2 regions of the Anaerobacillus sp. ABD4_527 genome follow, and region 1 is predicted to be linked to the other one. Evidence: riboswitches for the same ligand, from Rfam matches in the RefSeq annotation. Region 1 holds a riboswitch; the other holds the start of a gene.
The links. Region 1 has a riboswitch for cyclic di-GMP ahead of ACXAHI_RS02870 (anti-repressor SinI family protein). Riboswitches for the same ligand answer to the same signal wherever they lie in the genome.
Positions count from the first base shown of each region.

Region 2: linked by a shared signal. The riboswitch ahead of sinI (DNA-binding anti-repressor SinI) and the one ahead of ACXAHI_RS02870 (anti-repressor SinI family protein) in region 1 are both predicted to bind cyclic di-GMP.

Region 1 covers NZ_JBSWXZ010000001.1:539,890-548,412, reverse strand. The annotation lists gene gltC (glutamate biosynthesis transcriptional regulator GltC) at 1-589, shown strand, start outside; gene ACXAHI_RS02890 (MFS transporter) at 692-1,285, opposite strand; gene ACXAHI_RS02885 (MFS transporter) at 1,338-2,090, opposite strand; gene ACXAHI_RS02880 (HAD-IA family hydrolase) at 2,123-2,689, opposite strand; gene ACXAHI_RS02875 (glycine--tRNA ligase) at 2,748-4,130, opposite strand; gene ACXAHI_RS02870 (anti-repressor SinI family protein) at 4,510-4,671, opposite strand; cyclic di-GMP riboswitch class I at 4,698-4,788, opposite strand; gene ACXAHI_RS02865 (hypothetical protein) at 4,999-5,229, shown strand; gene ACXAHI_RS02860 (thioredoxin family protein) at 5,265-5,579, opposite strand; gene ACXAHI_RS02855 (SGNH/GDSL hydrolase family protein) at 5,662-6,276, opposite strand; gene ACXAHI_RS02850 (glutaredoxin family protein) at 6,321-6,563, opposite strand; gene ACXAHI_RS02845 (Crp/Fnr family transcriptional regulator) at 6,673-7,362, shown strand; gene ACXAHI_RS02840 (hypothetical protein) at 7,452-7,658, opposite strand; gene ACXAHI_RS02835 (aminopeptidase) at 7,767-8,523, opposite strand, start outside.
Region 2 covers NZ_JBSWXZ010000001.1:2,189,377-2,197,899, forward strand. The annotation lists gene ACXAHI_RS11210 (alpha amylase N-terminal ig-like domain-containing protein) at 1-3,295, opposite strand, end outside; gene gloA2 (SMU1112c/YaeR family gloxylase I-like metalloprotein) at 3,466-3,852, opposite strand; gene ACXAHI_RS11220 (SDR family oxidoreductase) at 3,902-4,669, opposite strand; cyclic di-GMP riboswitch class I at 4,884-4,980, shown strand; gene sinI (DNA-binding anti-repressor SinI) at 5,001-5,138, shown strand; gene ACXAHI_RS11230 (helix-turn-helix domain-containing protein) at 5,239-5,574, shown strand; gene ACXAHI_RS11235 (DUF5658 family protein) at 5,621-5,938, opposite strand; gene ACXAHI_RS11240 (hypothetical protein) at 5,935-6,198, opposite strand; gene ACXAHI_RS11245 (anti-repressor SinI family protein) at 6,211-6,333, opposite strand; gene ACXAHI_RS11250 (helix-turn-helix domain-containing protein) at 6,623-6,955, shown strand; gene ACXAHI_RS11255 (hypothetical protein) at 6,995-7,168, opposite strand; gene fabZ (3-hydroxyacyl-ACP dehydratase FabZ) at 7,365-7,787, opposite strand; gene ACXAHI_RS11265 (DNA-directed RNA polymerase subunit beta) at 7,806-8,084, opposite strand; gene mreB (rod shape-determining protein) at 8,136-8,523, opposite strand, start outside.

The sequences.
Region 1 (8,523 bases):
TCCCACTGTAATTTCTGCATTTAGAAATGAGCATCCAAGCGTTGGGTTTCAACTTCGTCAAGGTTCCTTACAAGAATTAACTGAGGCAGTCAGTAAAGGCGAAATTGATCTAGCTTTCGTCTCACCTGTCCCGAAAGATCGTACAGATGTAGAAGGTCATATATTCTTTACAGAGAAGCTTCTCGCCCTCCTTCCGTTTAATCATCCGTTAGCTGATAATCCAATGGTCAGGCTCGGCCAACTCAAGAACGATCCTTTTGTACTGTTTCGTTCTGGATATGCGTTACATCATCTCGTTACTTCAGCATGTCAGCAAGTAGGCTTTAAACCTCGTATCGCGTTTGAAGGGGAAGACATCGATACGATTAAAGGCCTTGTTGCGGCGGGACTCGGAGTGAGTCTGCTGCCTGAAATCACGCTTTCTGAACAATTACCACCGGAAACGGTGAAGATTGAGCTATCCGAGCCCAATGTAACGAGAACAGTTGGGGTAATCATTCCAGTCGGAAGAGATCTCGCTCCATCCGAAAGGAAGTTTTTTGAATTTCTTACCCATTTTTATGAAGTTCTTAACCGCTTTGGCCAATAAATAGGACATCGGATACATATTGCACCACTAAATAGAAAAAGGATGAGACATTGAAGTCTCATCCTTAATATTTTTTACGACTTAGCACGTTCGATTTTTATGCTACAAAGTCTCATTCTTCTTAGATGGTAGCTTCAAGAAAACCGCTAGTAGCATGCCAAGCAGAAATATCACTACGCTTGCTAGGTACATTCTCTCGTACCCGGCTAATACTGTACTTTTTTCTATGGAAACAATCGTTTTATCACTTGCTGAAACTGCAATGAACCCTGCTAATATAACTGGGCCAAGCGATGTTCCTATCGAACGGAACAAACTAACGAGAGATTGACTTGCACCTGCTTCTTTCTCTGACGTGAGCTCAAACATAATGTAGTTAAGAGGAGTACCCATTGTAAATCCGATGCCGACCCCAGAGAAAATCATACCTATGATAAGGAATAGCCATCCGTTTGCTAGGAAACTAAAAATGAGTGCCCCTATCAAACTCAAACTAAAGCCAGTGAGCACAACTTGTTTCGCTCCCCATTTATCGAGCAGAACACCTCCGATCGGTGCAGCAAATCCAGAAGCAAGAGCTAGGATAACCATGACATACCCCCCTCTTCCGGTTGAAAGCCCCAAAAGCAGTTCTGAAAAAGAAGGGATAAAGATCATGCTTATGATCCCTATTCCGGTAATCGTTGAGATTAACAATGCTAAGACAATATTTCGATTACGGAAATATGAAATGTTGATGATTGGATCACTATGCGAAGCTTCTAACGTTAAAAAATGGATAAACTAAAACAATACTAAAGAGTAATAACGGCCATACTGTTAACGTTGTAAAAGATTCGATAAGGTTATTCGTATCCAGATTCGTCAATCCGAGTAATAACGAAACAATAATGACGGATAGAAAAAGAGCTCCCTTCCAATCAAGCCTCGAACGGTACCCCTTTTGTTCTTCTAACGGCAGCTTTAATGCCATAAGAAAGATGATGAAAGCAATGGGGATATTCATGAAGAAAATCCATCGCCAGCTTACTTGAGCCACTAAAAATCCTCCTACAGCAGGTCCGAGAATAGAAGCGATTCCGAACATGGCTCCTATCAATCCGAGCGCCATTCCTCTCTTCTCTTTAGGAAAACTACTCCCAATAACAGCGTTTGCAATAGGAATAATACCTCCAGCTCCTGCTGCTTGAATCGCTCTTCCTGTTAAAAGCTGTGGAAGTGACCCACTTATACCGGCAATAAGAGAACCGAGAGCTAACAGGAATATGCCAACAAGGAATATACTCTTCCTACCATAAAGATCTGCCAGTTTTCCGATAATCGGCATACTGACTGCGTAAACAAGGGTGTAGATCGTAACGACCCATACAGTAAATTTCAAATCGATATCGAGTTCTTTAACCAATGTGGTTAAAGCAGGTGAAATCACACCTGAATCTAATGCGCCTAAGAAAACTCCTAGGAGGAATGTTAGAAGGAGAAAACGTTGTTGCTTACCCATCATGGTCCACTCCCTTGAGAACAATATTCGGTCTACTCAGACCACAATAATTGCTTGAGATGTTTGTAATCTTCAACGTAAAAGTCTGCTCCATCTGCAGTATTTTGAAATAAACATGTTTTCATCCCAACTTCTTTTGCTGGAATGATATCTAATAAACGGTCACCCACTGCTAGATCTAATTCATGCTTGTTATGTAAATAGCGATAAGAAGCTGCGTCTGGTTTTCTTGGATATCCATCATCACCTGCTACAAGATCTGCAAAAAGATGTTCCATATTAAAATGCTGAAGAATGGTGATGACTTCTTCCCTTGGTTTGTGAGTCATGATGACATTAAGGTCTGATTTGTTCAGAATTTCAAAAACACCTTCAAAAGGAGGCTTCTTATCAGGAGAAAGGGCGTTATCTAACACTCTAAATTCTTCAACTTGTTCCATTGTTAATCCAAATACATTAGTTGCATGTCGAAATGAAACTTTTAACTCTTTCAATATCTCCTCATTTGAAACATGCTCAGGAACAAACCGTTTCATAATACTAACAAAAGCTGGATACGTATCGAATAACGTGCCATCAAAATCCCATAAAATCTTCACGATTTCACTCCTTTACGTTAATCCTAAAGAAAAGCCGCTCGATCGAGCGGCTCATTCATTAAAACTGAGTTTTTTCCTCTAAAAAGTTCTTTAGTTCAGAGATTGGCATTCTTTGTTGTTCCATTGTATCTCGGTCTCGTACAGTTACTTGCTTATCTTCAAGGGAATCAAAATCGAACGTAATCGCAAATGGTGTACCTACTTCATCGTGTCTGCGGTAACGTTTACCGATCGATCCAGCTTCATCATAATCCACCATGAAATACTTCGCAAGTTCAGCGTGAACTTCTCTAGCTTCATCCGATAATTTCTTCGAAAGTGGCAATACTGCTGCTTTAAACGGTGCTAAAGCAGGGTGGAAATGCATGACGCTACGAGACGTGCCATCTTCTAATTCTTGCTCTTCGTACGCTTCGATTAAGAATGCTAGTGTAACGCGGTCTGCCCCTAATGATGGTTCGATGCAATAAGGAACATAGCGCTCGCCTGTTTGCTGATCGTGGTACGTGAAGTCTTCGTTCGAATGTTCCATGTGCTTTTTCAAATCATAATCTGTTCTTGAAGCAACTCCCCAAAGTTCACCCCAACCGAATGGGAATTTGTACTCGATATCTGTAGTCGCATTACTATAATGAGAGAGCTCATCTTCAGCGTGCTCACGAAGGCGGATATTATCTTGATCAACGCCAAGATTCAATAGCCAGTTCTTACAGAAATCTTTCCAATACTGGTGCCATTCTAGTTCATCTCCAGGTTTGCAGAAGAATTCTAACTCCATTTGCTCAAATTCACGCGTACGGAATGTAAAGTTACCAGGTGTAATCTCATTTCTAAAGCTTTTTCCGACTTGTGCAATCCCGAAAGGCACTTTCTTTCTCATCGAACGCTGCACGTTTTTAAAGTTCACGAAAATACCTTGTGCTGTTTCAGGGCGAAGATAAATGTCGCTTGTACTTGAAGTCGTTACCCCTTGCTGTGTTTTAAACATGAGGTCAAATTGACGAATCTCTGTAAAGTCTTGACTGCCACACTCTGGGCACGTAATGTTATGATTTTGAATCAACCGCTCCATCTCTTCAAACGATAATCCGTCAGCAATCATTTCGTTGCCTTCTTCAGAAAGTGCATCTTCAATCAGCTTATCTGCACGATGACGTGTTTTACAGCTCTTACAATCAATCAATGGGTCGTTGAAATTTCCTAGGTGACCAGATGCAACCCAAGTTTTAGGGTTCATCAAGATTGCCGCATCCAGTCCGCTATTGTGAGGAGATTCCTGTACGAACTTCTTCCACCACGCTGCTTTGATGTTGTTTTTAAGTTCTACACCTAATGGACCGTAATCCCAAGTGTTCGCTAAACCTCCGTAAATATCGGAACCAGCGAAAATAAATCCTCTGTGCTTTGAAATGGCAACGATTTGTTCCATCGAAATACTCATCTAAATCTCTCCTTTTTATCATTGTCTAACAACATAAAAAGCTCCCGCCCTCGGACAAAAATTTGTCCGGGGACGAGAGCGTATGCACCCGCGGTTCCACCCCAGTTGATGTGAAAGAACACATCCACTTTACGGTATCAACTCCAGACCGCCGTTTCACTAGACCTTTTTCGGGCTTCCACCATCCCCGAATCTCTATAAAAAGGGTTACCTAGCTACTATCTGTCCTTCACAGTTGTTAGCTTATATATGTAATTGATATCACATATGATACAAAAAAGTTTTACTGAAAGTCAAGCGCAATCTACTGTGTATTCATAGACTACCCACCTGCCAAACTGTTTACACGCATTTAATTTTTTTCTCTAAAAAAGAGCTATCAATCGATAGCCCTCCGTTTTTGTATACGCACAGGTGTTGGATCATTTTTGCGGTCGAGAAATGCTCGGATTTCATCTTTTTTCAATCCCATTTCTCGTGCAACTTTCATCAGCATTACCCACTCTTGATCAAGTGCTTGTTCTGGCCTGGTTTTAATCATGGCCACCCTCTCCTCCTTTGATATTTCCAGGAGGACCAGCCGTCATCGTTGAGTGTTCTCAACATTAGACCTGTGTCTTTGCGTCCCATTCTTTAGAATGGTTTGCCTTTTTCTGGAGAGTTAGAACAGACACACACCACAATGTAACGGCAGTGCTAAATCAATAGTAAAACGGGACTAAAAAATGAGAAAGTTAAATAGTTTATACAATTATACTATATTTTAGCAATATTTCAATATATTTTCTATCGATTCTAACACTTTATCTTCTGTATCATAAACTAATCATGTATGGTCTCGCTAGAGCTTGATCAGGGAGGGAATCGAATGGAACGAAATCAGATTGGAACGGCATGGCAAGGCACTCACGTCGTTTTACTAAGGTGTACTCCCCTAAACAAAGTTGTAGGATTTTATCCTAGTCTCCATGCACCTACAGAGCCTGTAAGTCATCTTTGCAGTGAGGCATTATCGACATACCTCAGCATCGGTTATGTCATATCACATGTACATTCATTACAAGACGGAACGGTCGAGTATATCTTGACAAAAAATTAAAACAGCCCGTCGAGATTGACTCGACAGGCTGTTTATTAAAAGTCAGATAAGTAATCTTTTACTTGATCTGGGTTCTTTGTGTTGGCACTATGAAGATGCCCAACTTTCTTTCCATCTTTATAAACGAGGAGACTTGGAATACCCATCACTTCATTTTCCTCTGTTATTTCAGGGAATTGCTCAATATCAATTTGTGCCCATTGTTTATCGCTATGTTCTTTCATGATATCGTCGATAAATAAGTCAAGGCGTTTACAGTCCGGGCACCAATTCGCTTCGTATTTTAATATTGTCACTTTAGAATCGTTGATTAGATTATCATAAGATTGTTTTGATTCGATTTGTTGCATGTAAATCTTCTCCTTTACTCGTTACTATAGGCTAGTATAACTTACAATAAGATCATTTGTCTGTAATTGTGATTACAGTTTTCTATAAAGAGATACCAGTGCTAACGAGTGCTTCAGAAATAACCATGTGGCCACATTCATTCGGGTGAATGCCATCGAAGGACAAAAGCCGTTCTTCATTGCCCTCAAACAAACGATAAACATCTGCCACTTTTACATCATTATTCTTTGTACACGTTACTAGATTTTGGTTAAATCGAATAACCCAATCTTTTGCGAATGAAAGATGTGGATAAGGATTATACAGATTAACGATTCGAATCATAGCAGGCTTCTTTACTGTCATCGATAGGTGGTTTACAATCCAATTCATGTTGATACAGCATTCTTCGAGCGCTTTCTGGAAAACAACTTCTTCCTTATTTATTGCAAACTCTTCAGCTGCATCGATCAAATCATTTCCACCGGCCGTAATCGTAATAATATTGGCATGTTCGATTGGTAACGATTTCTCTAGCCAGTCTCTAACGTCCCCAGTAGTTGCTCCATTTCTTGCACACTTTGTTAGGAGAACATTTTCTCCTAACTTATCAAAGATAGCCGAACGATAGTAATCTGGAAAAGTCGGTGAAAAAAGGATTGTGCCTGTACCTAATGTAATAGAATCTCCTATTGCTGAATAAAAAAAATGCGACAAACCATCACCTCTTTCCAAAAGATGATTTACTATATTCATCGCACCTATAAAAAGTTCATCTCTACATTCGAGTGATTCTGTATCAAAGTGAACTCAGAGCACACTTTATTGTTATAGACGAGCAGCGGTACAAGGAATTCTCCGGCTAATTGATAAAGATCTTCTTGCCTTTCTGGCTGTTCAAGAACATTCACTTCATCAAAGGAAATACCTGACTGCTTAAGGAGTCGTTTTGTTTTCTCACATTCAATGCAACTTGTTATCGTGTATAATCGAATATGTGCCATGTTAGACTAATACCCTCCTAACAATAAAAGTATAACGGTATACGAATCATAATAATGTAAGCTATCTTACTCGTGAAAATGACTTGATTTAAGAACTGAAGGTGATTCTATGGATAAATTGACGATGCTTTCCCAGATAAACTTATTTGATGAAATGGAAATGAATGATTTGGTACAGATCGATCGTGTTAGCGATATGAAGCCCGTTAAAAAAGGAACTATCATCGTAGGACCTACAAAGCCAATGAAAGCGTTATTTTTATTAAAAAAAGGAAATGTACGGTTGTATCGCTCGAATGATAGCGGAAAACAATTAACGGTTGATATTCTTGGAGATGGCAACATTTTTGGAGAAACCTCTAGTTTCTCACTAAGTGATGATTCTGTTTATGTTGAAGCGATGACAGACGTTTATTTATGTATTATCGGAAAAGAACAATTTGAAACTTTGCTCTCAGAAAACCCCAAGCTCGCCATAAAATTCATTGAAATACTGTCTTCACGCTTGAAAGAAATTTATGAAATGAGTGAAAACATTGCACTCAGAAGTGTAAAATATCGGGTGTTATCTTTACTGTTAAAACTTAGTGAGAAATTTGGAAAGCGAAAGAACGAATGGCAAACGATCGAAATCAAGCTTACACATTATGACATGGCTACGATGATCGGTTCTACTAGAGAAACTGTCAGTGCCACTATAGGAGACTTAAAAAAAGCTGGATACATAAAGAAGAACCCCTTAACTTTCGCCATACATGCTGAAAAAGCCAACAATTATTTAAGTGAAAATGGAGAGTAAAGATCAGAAATCTACAAACTTAAGCTGCCGAGGAATCCTCGACAGCTTTTTTAGTCATAATGATAAGCTATAGAATCTAAACAGAATCATTATGATTGCGTTTTTCCATCCGTTCCTTTTTGATTATCTTTTGTTCCTTCTAATTTATCCCATTTAATCGGTCTGTTTAAATTAAGTTTCTTTTTCAAATTCAATAAGCAGTTAAAATGACCAACATACCACTTATCGAATTTCACCATATGAATGGTCTCCCAGTCTCTCATCTCCTTTGTACATCCATCACAATGTATTTCCATTAAAGGCACTTCCTCTTAAGTAGATTTGTTTATTTATATTCAAACTACCAGGAATGTGATTGGTCATTTGTACGTAAAAAAGCGCATCCGTAGATGCGCATCCTTGTCTTACTTTAAATTTTCAGGATTTAAACCTTGGAGATAGTCTGGTACAAACTTTCCATCTTTACGTATCAATTCATCATCAAACCAAATTTCTCCTCCACCATATTCAGGTCTTTGGATCAGCACCATGTCCCAGTGAACTGCTGAATCATTTCCGTTTGGTGCTTCGTCATAAGATTGCCCTGGAGTAAAGTGGAAGGACCCGTCGATCTTTTCATCGAACAAGATATCTTTCATCGGCTCGCGAATATACGGGTTAACTCCTATCGCGAATTCACCGATATACCTAGCACCTTCATCCGTATCGAGTATGCTGTTCAATCGTTCTGTATCGTTCGCTGTCGCATCGATAATCTTTCCATTTTCAAACGTTAGCTGAACATCTTCGAAAACGAACCCATTGTATGGAGAAGGTGTGTTATACGTGATCACGCCATTGACACTATTCACGACAGGGGCTGTAAATACTTCTCCATCAGGGATATTCAGTTGCCCTGCACACTTAATTGCTGGTATATCTTTGATGGAGAAGCTTAAATTCGTATCAGGTGAAACGATTCTTACAGAATCTGCACGATTCATTCGGTCCACAAGTGCATCCATCGCTTCATTCATCTTCGCGTAATCCATCGTACAAACGTTAAAATAATAATCTTCAAATGCTTCTGTGCTCATACTAGATAGCTGAGCCATAGATGGGTTAGGGTATCTCATTACGACCCACTTCGTCTGTTTAACACGTTGATTACTATGAACTTTT
Region 2 (8,523 bases), 1.6 Mb from region 1:
TCACAGCAAAGTAGTACGACTGACCGTTTGTTAATCCATCGATAATGATCGATGTTTTATCTGTCGTCTCTACTTCTTCATACATCGCACCTTGTAAAGTAGATCGATAGACTTTGTACTGCGCTGCGTCACCCGTCCAGCTTAGCTCTACACTTCCTTCTAAAGCTTTCGCATTAAGTTCACTTACTGGTGTTGGAAGCTCGAAATTCTGGCCGCTATCAGCGATCAGCATGCGTCCTGTCATCGCAGGTACAGTCACGCTCATCTTGCCGCTTTTTACAGCTGTACTGTAGTCCTTCGCAAGGCCGTCGGTGAACGAAATCGTGTTCTTTACGATACCTTCTACGTCTAACTCGACTGTTTTGTTATCGTTTCCGCGATTCACCGCGATCACTGCTGCACCGTCTGCATTCGTACGGGCATAAACATATACATCGCCATCAGCATGTAACGTTCTTAAATCTCCATATGCGAGCAGATCGGCATTCTCTGATCTTACCTCACCAGCACTTTGGTAGTGCTTCACTAACGCTTCGTTTTCTTCACCCCATGGATACGTGCGGCGATCGTCAGGGTCTTTAGATCCTGTTACTCCCGCTTCATCACCATAGTAGATCGTCGGAGCGCCTGGGTACCCCATCTGAAGCACTGCCGCTAGCTTAAGTCGCTTTACCCCAAGCTCATGATTATAGTTCGGATCGAATTCAGCACGCTCATACGTGTCTGTTCCACCACCTAGGATATAAACAGCACGAGGCGTGTCATGAGATCCCATTAAGTTCATAAGGGCACGGAACGCTTCATCAGGATAGTCCTCCTGCACAGCCTTCAGCTTCTCATCTGCACTCGCAGCGTTACCATTTTTCAAGAAGTCTAAAATCGCTCCTTCAAAACGATAGTTCATAACCGAATCATACTGATCTCCAAGAAAATACTTAGACGCATCATCCCAGATTTCTCCGAGAATCAATGGTTCTTCTCCTTCTTTAAGCGTTGCACCCGCGCCTGCAATACTGTCTGATTTCAGCTCATCGCGGAATTCACGCCAGAACTCCATATCCACTTCGTTCGCTACATCGAGTCTCCACCCAGATGCACCGTTTGTGATCCAGCTTTTCGCTGCTGAATCGTCGTCATACATAATGTAATCCGAGAATTTCTGGTTGTTAAGTTCACTCGCATAATCGACGGCATCGCCCTCGATGCTCTTAATTTCAGGAAGCGAGTCATAGCCCCACCACGCCTGATAATCGTAGCGTTCGTTACCGTTCTCATCCGTCACGATTTCATTCTTGATGTTAAACCAATTATGAAAACCATACTCATCGTTGAATGTCTGGCCTTCTTCTTCAAGCTGTTTACGTGCTTCTTTTTTCGCTTCTTCTTCATACAGTCCCTTATCATTCATAAGATCATAGATTAGAGACCAATACTCGTATGCGCCAACAACGTCATATTTTCCGTAACGATCAAAATAGATCGAATCATCACCTACGTGGTTAAACACCCCGTCCATAATCAGATGCATGTCGCGCTTCTCAAGCTCTTTTGTAAATGCCTCAAATTCTTCAGGTGTACCGAACAATGGGTCGATATCTTTCCAATCCGTTGCATCGTATTTATGGTTCGATGCAGCTTCTGCGATTGGATTGAGGTAAATCGTATTAACACCTAACGATTCGATGTAATCTAGCTTCTCATGAATTCCTTTCACGTCACCGCCAAAGAAATCATTGCTCCAGATACCATCTCCTTCATATCCAGAACGATCAGCTAACCTCGGATTATCAGGAAGCTCATCCCATTCTTTATGTTCGATCGGCTCATCACCACGTGCATATTTCTTTGCATCATCGTTCTTCTCATTTCCGTTATAAAAACGGTCAGGGAAAATTTGATAAACGACTGCTTCCTTCATCCAATCAGGCGTTTTGAAGCCAGGATCGAACACAGTTAATTGATACAGTTCTGCGTTCCCATCGGTCGCTTTTCCTTTGGATCCCTGCTGTGTATCTTCACCATACTCAGCTTTTGCTGCACCATCACGTACAATAAACTTGTAGCCATAAAGACCTTTGACTTCTGGCTTCACGTCTGCCTCAAAAAAGTCCACTCCGTCAGAAGTCGCCGCTTTTTCCATCGGAACAAGCTTACTTGTACCCGTATTCTGATTCTTAATATACAATTCTGCTTTTGTTAAATCATCTTTTTTGGCTGAAAGACGAAGCGTAACAGTTTCGCCTTCTTTTACAGCACCAAACGGAGCTCGGTATGCTTCTTCCCAGGAGTTATGTAGAAGTTTTTCTTTGTTGATCGCTCCATCAGAACCCTCAGGGCTATAATCAGAACTAACATTTTTCGTTTCAGCGTTAAATTGGAACGTGATCGTTGCATCAGCAATAACGTTTAGCGAAACGTTATCCCCCGGATACTCTTCGCCCCAGTCGTTTCCTAACACAACTTTGTATTCATAGTTTCCTTTTGGAACATCTGCAGTGTATGTGTAAATGTTATCGAAATTATCATCGGTGAATAACGCAGTCGATGTTTTCGGACTCCACTCATCTCCAGCATCGATCGCAGGCTGGATAGAACCTACTAATCTCGGTTGCTTATCTTCGGAAATCTTACTGTAGAAAGTGGAATCTGCTACTGCATGCGTACCATCATGGTAATAGAACGTTACTTTCGATGCTTCAGAAAGCTCTAGCGGAATGTTCCCTCCATCTTTCCCATAGCTCTCCCCCCAAGATTGATTGATCGCAATCTTGTATTCATACTTACCAGCAGGGAGCTCTGCCGTAAATTCATAGAATCCATTCCCTTTGTCTTCCATGATCGTTTCAGATGCATCAGGCTTCCAATCCGCTTCTGCACCTAACTCATCTTGGAGATCGCCGACTAGCGTAACGGTACGTTTCGCATCAGCATCGCCGATTTGAAATTCACTGTTCTCTCCTCCATTAGAATTGAGAGGATCCTTCACCCATTCACCATCGACGATAAACTTGTACTGGTGCATTCCGTTCGATAGATCATCGACTTTAAGGCTCCAGACATCTCCATCACCTTTCGTCATCTCAAGAGCGCCTTTTTCCCAATCTGTAAAATCACCAGCGACTTTGACAGACGTCTTGCTACCGTCTCCCTGATAGTTGAACGTTGCGCTCGATCCTTCAATTACCGGACTCGTAAGCGTTGCAGCTTCGACACCCGGCATTGCTCCTGCCAGCAACTGCAACACGAGTACGATTGCTAGCGACAAAGAAAGCCGTTTTCGATTACGCCGTTTCATCGATATCCCCCTTTAGATTAAAATCCAGTTTGTGAAACCGTTTGCACAATAACGTTAGCGAAATCGTTTGCGCAAAGTTGCACAAAAACCATCTCACTAAATTAGCAAACGCTTTCAAACTTATGATGCCACAGGTTTGGCAGCTAATCAACTCCTTTTGGAGAAATGTGCTAATTTTCATACATTTCGATAGGTAATTCGTCTGGATCTTGAAAAAAGGTGAACCGCTTCCCTGTTAACTCGTCCACTCTAATTCCTTCAACGCTAGTGACACCTTTCCTTCTAAGCTGCTTTACAGCCAACTCGATGTCATCCACTTCAAAAGCGATATGTCGAAGTCCGCGCGCTTCAGGATAGCTTGGACGCTCAGGAGCGGTATTGAAGGAGAACAGTTCAATTCGCGTATGTTCTCCAACCGCTAGATCAAGTTTGTATGACTCTCTTTCGTTCCGGTACGTTTCTTCTATTACCTTTAATCCCAGTACATTCACATAAAAATCTTTCGAGCGTTGATAATCTGAACATATGATGGCAACATGGTGTACTTTTGTAAACATCTTCGATCACCTCTATACTAACTTAGCGACGGTTCGTTCTTACGTCAAGCTACAGAAGTGACTCCGCTCCATCAACGTACATCGCTGTTCCCGTCACATGACTCGATGCATCCGAAATGAGAAAATAAACGACATCAGCGACTTGTTCAGGCTTTCCTGCTTTTTCTTCTAACGGGTGGTTTCCTTCTGGATACTCTACAGGTATTTCAATTTCTTTAACACTTTCCTTTTGATCCGTATTTTCATCCATATTGGTTTCAATCGCTCCAGGACAAATCGCGTTCACTCTTATGTTATCGTTCGCTAGTTCGAGCGCAGCCATCTTCATAAACGCAACCTGTCCTGCCTTCGATGTGCTGTATGCAGACATCCCGAAGTTCGAGAACGTTCGATTTCCATTGATCGAACTTGTGATGACCATGCTCCCTCCGTACTTCTTCATATATGGAACGGTATGCTTCACCATGAGAAACGTACTTCTCAAGTTCGTTTGAATCGTTTGATCCCAATTGTCTACACTCATTTCTTCAATCGGTTGAAGCGTCCCGTTAATTCCAGCATTGTTAAAGAGATAATCGATCGCACCCGTTTTTTCGCTCACTTCTTGAAGCTTACTGACAACCTGGTCTTCATCAGACACATCGACTTCATAAGCGAACGCCTCTCCGCCTAGTGAGATAATCTCCTCTTTTACTTCTTCTGCACGACTTTCTTCTACATCAAACAAACAGACTGTGATGCCTTCCTTTGCAAACCGCTTTGCAGCTGCTGCTCCAATACCAGATCCGCCACCTGTAATCACCGCGATTTTCTTCATGAATATCCCTCCTCGTCTTCCTTCTATACCCATTCTTTTGGTGGGTCAGTCTAAAAACATCGCTAGCGTTCTGTCGTGTTTCAACCGTACTTTTTAAGAAATGACAAAAAAAGTTGTTTTAGCTTTCAAAAAACAACAAATTTCTTACCATTTTCGGACTATGATAGAGATATAACATTATTCGTTTACATAGGTCTAAAGTATTAGGTATCCTCCAGCAAAAAGGCACCCTACTTTGAAAAAAGTAGATCGCAAAGTTATCAGATCTAAGGGAGGCGTAAGGTGTTTCCTAAGATGGCTGAACTACCTGGAACATAGAGGAGGAGTGAGGATGGAAACAAGTGAAAAGGTGAGGCTTGATGAGGAATGGGTATATCTAATTCTTACTGCGAAGGAATTAGGATTATCAGTGGAAGAGGTGAAAGCTTTTATTAGAAAGGAGGAAATAGTCAGGGATTTGAAGGAGTGAGTGGAGGGCGATTAACGCTTTTGTTCTATTTACGGAACATACCCATACTGATATAATATTTAGTAACTGAGTGTGATGTTGACGTATGGGAGGGTAAGACATGATAGGAGAGCAAGTAAAGAAGTATCGATTACGTAAAGGCCTCTCACTTTCTGAATTAGCTGAACGCGCTAGTGTAGCAAAATCCTATTTGAGTTCAATCGAACGAAACATACAATCTAACCCTTCTATTCAATTCTTAGAGAAGATTTCAGGAGTATTAGATGTTTCCGTAGAGGTACTTCTTCAAGGAGATAACCTCATCCATCAAAGCGAGTTGGATTCAGAGTGGAAAAAGCTTGTTAAAGAAGCGATGAATTCGGGAGTTAGTAAAGAACAATTCAAAGAATTCCTAGAGTTCAACAAGTGGCGTGCAAAGCAAGGAAGCGACAAATAATCGATCTAACCCGGGAGCCTCAGGTGAAGGCTCTTTTTATTATGATTTACAGTAAAAAGAGCCAGTAGGCATGATACAGTAATATTGCAGTATAAAGAACAGTTGCGACGTTCAACAGCCATCTTACTAACCGCGTTTGAAAGTCATTCTTCATGCTTCCCATAAACACAAGTAAGATCGACAGTATGATCTTAAAACATAGAAAGACAGATGGATGGATACTAAATAATAGGTTCATCAGTGGATTTGCTTCTTCGATCACGTTGTTCTGTACGCCCCAGTATGTAATGACGCCATCGATGAAATTACAGCATGCCAAATAGTACATGATGGGTTGAAGGGAAGACCGTGCATCCCTACTCATTCTAAGTTCGAGGAAATGATCTGATTCTTAATAATTTGACTTAATTCGTTATAAAGTTTCCGCTCGTCCTCAAAAAGCCACCTTCTATTTTCCTCCTGCAATTCGAGCTCCTTAATCTTATTAAGAATAAAGTGTAAGTCACAGCAACCTTTGTATTCATCGTTAATATAAAGTTTGCCGGTCCTATCATCGAGTGCAACAACCTTGACTCTTTTCTCTGTGATGTACGATACAAACGTGCGATCTCCAAGCTTGATCATCTAAATTCCCCCTTATTTTTTTGAGGAATTATCGAGGAATTGTCTAATCTCTTCCTTACTTAGTCCTAACTTCTTGGCTTTCGCAATAAGGTTAATCCACTCTAAGTCCAATTTTTCTCCACCATACGCTCTCATTTTCTACCTCCTTACTTTTTTCTCCATAATCCGACACTATAAAGAACGATTTGTTCTTTATTTAGAATATACATCTAATATAAGCCTATCAGATCGAATGTAAAAGACTGAAAATTCTTTATTTTATTTGTGTTTAGGTATAAAACCAAGCTTTTTCTAACCTATGCTTTATTTTTCTTATAATTCCATATTTTAACGTTTTTAACTTAAGACTATTGTTCTGTTTACAGAACATAATGTTCTTGATAAAATTGAATTATCAAATACTAACAAAGTTGAGGTATTGGGGATGATAGGTGAAAAGATTAAGCTTTATCGAAATCGCATGGGACTGTCATTAACTGAATTAGCGAAGCGAGCTGGGGTAGCAAAATCTTACCTCAGTTCAATCGAGCGCAATCAACAGGCGAACCCCTCTATACAATTTCTCGAAAAAATCGCTGCTGTATTAAAGGTGCCTATGGATGTGTTTATTCATGAAGATGAGTTTGAAGAAAGAGAGCCCAATTTGGACCCAGAATGGCAGTCATTGATCGAAGAAGCGATGCGGTCTGGCATCACGAAAGAAGACTTTGAGGAGTTTCTCGAATTTAGGAAGTGGCAATTAAACAAGAAAGGCTAATGAAAAACTCCCGCCTGGAGTGGACGGGAGTTTAACAACTTATTCAGCAGAATTCTCAGAGTTAGTGGATCCGTTGTTGGAAGCAGGTTCTTCCGTATTACTTCCGTTGTTGGTTGTATTGTTGTTTCCTTCTTCTTCTCCACCGCTACAAGCAGTGATGAGCATAACAGCTAGAAACGAAGTTGCAATTTTGGCCATGAATTTCTTATTCATTATCAAAATTCCTCCCTAACCAAGTTTGACCGCAGCTACTGAATAAGCGGTTGACCAAATCATAACAGCAATATTCTCCCATGTGTGGCAATTAACAGAGTCTCAATAAAGCCTTTAAATGCTTAACAAAATTGCACAACGTTTTTACAAATGAACGTAAAAAAGCACCTCGAAATTCGAGATGCTTGTAAGATCGTTATTTGAGGGCAAACATGATTTCCGCTTCCGCAGCAACTTCACCATCGACAGTCGCTGTCGCTTTTCCTTTGCCCATAGGTCCTTTAATACGGATGATTTCAACTTCTAAGCGAAGCTGATCACCTGGCTTAACTTGTCTTTTAAAGCGGCATTTATCGATGCCTGTAAAGAAAGCAAGCTTCCCCTGGTTCTCTTCCTTCTTAAGCATAGCAACCGCACCGACCTGCGCAAGTGCTTCTACAATTAAGACACCTGGCATGACTGGGTAATCAGGAAAGTGACCGTTGAAAAATTCTTCGTTGGCTGTAACGTTCTTAATTCCGATCGCTCTCACTTCTTCCTCTACTTCCACGATCTTGTCGACAAGTAGAAAAGGATAGCGATGTGGGATGATTGATTTAATATCTTGAATGTCCATCATCACGAGTGCTCCCTTCTATTACTCCGTTTCTTTCTTAACAATATCAGAGATCTTCACCCAGGTCTCTTTTTTGAAAACGTCTCCCGGGCTTCCTTCTCCGATGACCCCGTATCCAATCATAGCTCCTGCAGCGAGTGAAAAGGCAAGAAGCAGTACAACGAGAATAAGGCGCAGCCAAATCGGAATTAACCGAATTCGAGGCATACGCTCTTTTATTTTCTTATTCTTTGTCTTTTTTTCCTCATCATTCATGTTGATTTCTGAGGTTTCATTTACGTTTTCATGGTTGTTCGCCATCATGATAACACCCTTACGAATAGTTTCCGTTACCTAAGAACTTCCGAAAAGTTAGACTAGTTTCTTTTTAGCGATTTTGTCCATATGTTCCAGCATTAAGCCTGTCCCTTTTGCAACGCAGCTCATTGGTTCTTCAGCGACTAACACAGGAACCATCAATTCTTCAGCAAATAATTGATCGATTCCATGAAGAAGTGCGCCTCCGCCTGTCATGATTACGCCACGATCGATAATATCTGCAGAAAGTTCAGGAGGAGTACGTTCAAGAACGCTTTTCGCTGCCATCACCATATGAGAGATCGGTTCTTGTAACGCCTGCTGAATTTCATCAGATTTCACTGTGATGGTTCTAGGAAGTCCCGTAACCATGTCACGTCCGCGTATGTCGAGCTCTTCTTTCCGACCACCTGGAAATACCGTTGCAACATTGATCTTGATC